Regions from separate parts of the Streptomyces sp. NBC_00846 genome, predicted to be linked through region 2. Evidence: riboswitches for the same ligand, from Rfam matches in the RefSeq annotation. Region 2 holds a riboswitch; the other holds the start of a gene.
What was found. Region 2 has a riboswitch for glycine ahead of gcvT (glycine cleavage system aminomethyltransferase GcvT). Riboswitches for the same ligand answer to the same signal wherever they lie in the genome.
Positions count from the first base shown of each region.

Region 1: it holds a riboswitch for glycine, as region 2 does, so the genes downstream of both, gcvP (aminomethyl-transferring glycine dehydrogenase) here and gcvT (glycine cleavage system aminomethyltransferase GcvT) in region 2, are expected to answer to the same signal.

Region 1 is NZ_CP108846.1:773,761-776,146, reverse strand. It holds gene OG936_RS03630 (DNA polymerase IV) at 1-222, shown strand, start outside; gene OG936_RS03625 (PRC-barrel domain-containing protein) at 147-515, opposite strand; glycine riboswitch at 629-725, shown strand; gene gcvP (aminomethyl-transferring glycine dehydrogenase) at 918-2,386, shown strand, end outside.
Region 2 is NZ_CP108846.1:5,438,576-5,440,961, forward strand. It holds gene gcvT (glycine cleavage system aminomethyltransferase GcvT) at 79-1,203, opposite strand; glycine riboswitch at 1,344-1,441, opposite strand; gene OG936_RS25085 (AAA family ATPase) at 1,600-2,301, shown strand; gene OG936_RS25090 (enhanced serine sensitivity protein SseB) at 2,338-2,386, shown strand, end outside.

The DNA.
Region 1 (2,386 bases), 4.7 Mb from region 2:
GGCTGGGTGCAGGGCAGTGGTGTCGGCCGTGTCACGGTGCGGTTCGAGGAACCGGAGTCGGCGCCTGGCCGGGTGCGTACCTTCCGGATCGACGACGCGCAGTTGCAGCCGGTCGATCCGCTGCCGCTGGTGCGGAACCCGGCGGACTACTCGTCCTGGCCGGCCAGTCTGCCGAAGTCCCTGTCCGGGCCGGCCTCCTCGGGCGGGGAGTCCAGACCGTAGTGCCGGTAGAGCTGGAGCTCCTGTTCCGGTGAGAGATGGCGACCGACGCCGAAGTCGGGTGCGTCCTTGATCAGCGCCCGGTCGTAGGGGACGCGAAGCGAATCCTCCACGAACTCGCTGGGTTCCAGCGGGACGAACGCGTCCCGGCTGAAGAGTCCGGTACGTACGGCTGCCCACTCGGGCACACCGGTCGCGTCGTCGAGGTACACCTCGTCCACGGTTCCGATCTTGGTGCCCTTGCGGTCGAACGCCTTGCGGCCGATCAGGCTGCGCGGATCGATGTCGGTCTGCACGGTCCCTCCCACTGGTCGCGGCTACTCCACAAGCACTACAAAAGTGCAGATCCGAGGGGTTGGCCACTCGAGAATTCCGCCACGAGCCCCGCTGGTAGGCTGGTGATGGCTGCTGACCCCGTGCGGGAGAGTCCTCCGGAGCGAATCCGGAGGCGCCGAAGGAGCAAATCCTCCCCGGAATCTCTCAGGCCCCCGTACCGCGCGGACGAGGTCACTCTGGAAAGCAGGACGGGTTCCGTGCGGCCGAGCGCCGTCGGTTCCCTTCCTCACCGACGGTGAAAGCCGGTACGCCACAAGGCGCGCCGGTGAAGCTCTCAGGTTGAGATGACAGAGGGGGAGGCCGTCCGGGCACCCGCGCCGTGGTGCCCCTCGCAGGTCGTGACAGACCAGGAGGCCTCCACCATGACCCCCCGTCGCACTCCGCTCTCCCAGCTGGAGCAGGGTATTCCGTTCGAACAGCGCCACATCGGTCCCGATGACGAGGCGCAGTCGAAGATGCTCGCCCAGGTCGGTTACGGCTCACTGGACGAGCTGACCGCGGCCGCGGTGCCCGATGTCATCAAGAGCGCGGAGGCACTCCGGTTGCCGGCCGCCCGCACCGAGGCCGAGGTCCTCGCCGAACTGCGCGCCCTGGCCGACCGGAATCAGGTGCTGGCCCCGATGATCGGGCTCGGCTACTACGGCACCTTCACACCGCCGGTGATCCTGCGCAACGTCATGGAGAACCCCGCCTGGTACACGGCGTACACGCCGTACCAGCCGGAGATTTCGCAGGGCCGCCTGGAGGCGCTCCTCAACTTCCAGACGATGGTCGCCGAGCTGACCGGGCTGCCCACCTCCGGTGCCTCGCTGCTCGACGAGGGCACCGCGGCCGCCGAGGCCATGGCGCTCTCGCGGCGCGTCGGCAAGGTCAAGAACGGCGTCTTCCTGGTCGACGCCGATGCCCTGCCGCAGACGATCGCCGTCATCGAGACCCGCGCCGAGCCCACCGGTGTCGAGGTCGTCGTCGCGGACCTCTCCGACGGCATCCCGGCAGAGATCGCCGAGCGCGGCGTCTTCGGCGTGCTGGTGCAGTACCCGGGCGCTTCCGGAGCGGTGCGGAACATCCAGCCCTTGATCGAGCAGGCACACGAACTGGGTGCGATCGTCACGGTCGCCGCCGACCTACTGGCCCTGACCCTGCTCACCTCACCGGGCGGCCTGGGCGCGGACATCGCGGTCGGCACCACCCAGCGTTTCGGTGTGCCGATGGGCTTCGGCGGACCACACGCCGGCTTCATGGCCGTACGCGAGAAGTTCGCCCGCAGCCTGCCCGGCCGCCTCGTCGGCGTCTCCGTCGACGCAGACGGCAACAAGGCCTACCGGCTGGCGCTGCAGACCCGTGAGCAGCACATCCGCCGCGAGAAGGCCACCAGCAACATTTGCACGGCTCAGGTGCTGCTCGCCGTCATGGCCGGGATGTACGCCGTCTACCACGGTCCGGACGGGCTGCGGACGATCGCCCTTCGCACCCACCGCTACGCGACGATCCTGGCCGAGGGGCTGCGCGCGAGTGGCATCGACGTCGTGACCGGCTCCTACTTCGACACCGTCACCGTGCGCGTTCCCGGGAAGGCCGCCGATGTCGTGGCCGACGCCCGCGAGCGTGGTGTCAACCTGCGGCTCGTCGACACGGACCTCGTCTCCCTCGCCTGTGACGAGACCACCACCCGTACGCAGATCGCCGCCGTCTGGGCCGCGTTCGGTGCCGACGGGGACATCGAGGCGCTGGACGCCGCGGCTGCCGACGTGCTGCCCGAGGGCCTGCTGCGCACCGACGCGATCCTCACGCACTCGGTCTTCCACCAGCACCGTTCCGAGACGGCGATGCT
Region 2 (2,386 bases):
CTGTACGCGAGGGAGTGCTGATGAACGGTGGTCTTACGGTGTGAGACGGGACTACGTCACTTCCGAGGTGCGCGGACGTCACTTCTGACGCTTGTAGAACGGCAGCGCCACGACCTCGTACGGCTCGTGGCTGCCCCGGATGTCCACTCCGACGCCCGCGGTGCCGGGCGTGGCGTGCGTGACGTCCACGTACGCCATGGCGATCGGCTTGCCCAGGGTGGGCGACGGGGCGCCCGAGGTGACCTCGCCGACGACCTCGCCCCCGGCGACCACGGAAAAACCGGCGCGCGGTACGCGGCGGCCCTCGGCGATCAGGCCGACCAGCTTGCGGGGCGGGGCGGCCTCGGCGCGCTCGGCGGCGGCCCGGAGGGCTTCGCGGCCGACGAAGTCGCCGTCCTTCTCGAACTTCACGACCCGGCCGAGACCGGCGTCGAACGGGGTCAGCCCGGTGGTCAGCTCGTGCCCGTAGAGCGGCATGCCCGCCTCCAGGCGCAGCGTGTCGCGGCAGGACAGCCCGCACGGGATCAGGCCGCGGGAGGCGCCCGCCTCGGTGAGGGCCTTCCACAGCTGCTCGGCGTGCTCGGGGGCGACGAACAGCTCGAAGCCGTCCTCGCCGGTGTAGCCGGTACGGGCGATCAGCGCGGGGACACCGGCGACGGTGCCGGGCAGGCCGGCGTAGTACTTCAGGCCGTCCAGGTCGGCGTCGGTGACGGCGGCCAGGATGGCGGGGGACTCGGGGCCCTGGATGGCGAGCAGCGCGTACGCGTCGCGGTCGTCGCGCACCTCGGTGTCGAAACCGCCGGCCCGCGCGGTCAGCGCGTCCAGCACGATCTGGGCGTTGCCGGCGTTGGCGACCACCAGATATTCGGGGGCCTCGGTCTCGCCCAGCCGGTAGACGATCAGGTCGTCCAGGATGCCGCCGTCCTCGGCGCAGATCATCGTGTAGCGGGCGCGGCCCGCGGCGACGGTGGCGATGTTGCCGACCAGCGCGAAGTTCAGGAAGGCCGCGGCCTCGGGGCCGGTGACGGTGATCTCGCCCATGTGCGACAGGTCGAAGAGACCGGCCCTGGTGCGGACCGCGTTGTGCTCGTCACGCTCGCTGCCGTACCGCAGGGGCATGTCCCAGCCCGCGAAGTCGGTCATGGTCGCGCCCAGCGAACGGTGCAGGGCATCGAGGGCGGTGAGACGGGGGGCGGTGCTCATGGATGTGGCTCCCAGGGCATGACGACAGGACGATCCCTCCCCATCTGTCATCGGAACCTGAGAGGTTCGCCGAGAGCCCCATGAGGGGTTCGGCTTGCACCTTGGGTGGAGCCGCGGAGCGGCCCGCTTTTCAGATCTGCCTCATCCACGCGGTACGGGGCCTGAGAGATTCAAGGGAGGAACTTGCTCCTTCGGCGCCCGGCACATGCAGTGACCGGAACTCTCCCGCGCGGATTCAAGCGGCCTTTATGCAGTTGGCCCGGTCATCATTGCACGCGTCGCGCCGGAGCGGATCCCCGGTACCTCGCGGGAATCAACGGCGTGGACGGTTGTGCCGCATTACCTTTTCTTTACACTTCAGGGGCATGCGTGGGGTGACCCGACAGGGGAGGGGCGATGACGTTGCAGCGGTACGCGACGACCGCGGGGGTCGCGCACGGAGCGATGTCCGCACAGCCAGGGGCGGCACCGGTCACGGAAGCGTGCGGTCCGCACGCGCCCGTCGTGCGGGACCTGCGGGAGCGGGGCGGGCGCGGCCCGCGCAGCCTGCACTTCGCGGCGGGCGACGTGGTGGTGGTGTCCGGGCTGCCCGGCAGCGGCAAATCCACGCTCATCCGGCGGACGGTGACGACGGCCCACGCCATCGACTCCCAGGACACCCGGGACCGCTGGGCGGAACTCGTGCCCGGGTTATTGCCGTACGCCCTGTACCGGCCCCTCGTCCGCGCCGCCCACTACTGGGGGCTGTGGCGGGTGCTGCGCTCCGGGGAGTCCGTCGTCGTCCACGACTGCGGAACCCAGGCGTGGGTACGTGGCTGGCTGGCCCGTGCCGCGCGGCGCCGGGGCCGCGTCCTGCACCTCGTCCTGCTCGACGTGGCACCGCAGACGGCGAGGGACGGCCAGCGCGAACGCGGCCGCGGCGTCTCCGGATACGCCTTCGCCCGGCACCGCAGGGCGGTGGGGAGGCTGTTGCGGGGCACCGAGGCCGGCCTGCTGCCGCCCGGGTGCGCCTCGGCGGTGCTGCTGGACCGGGAGGCGGCCGGGCTGCTGGCCCGGATCGCGTTCGCGGACATACGGGGCCCGGGAGCCGGACGTTAACCTTCTGCCGGAAGGCTCGGGGAAGAAGGGGAAGCAGTGGACATTCCGGCACAGGGCCAGTCCCATCCGCAGAGCGGATGGCCCG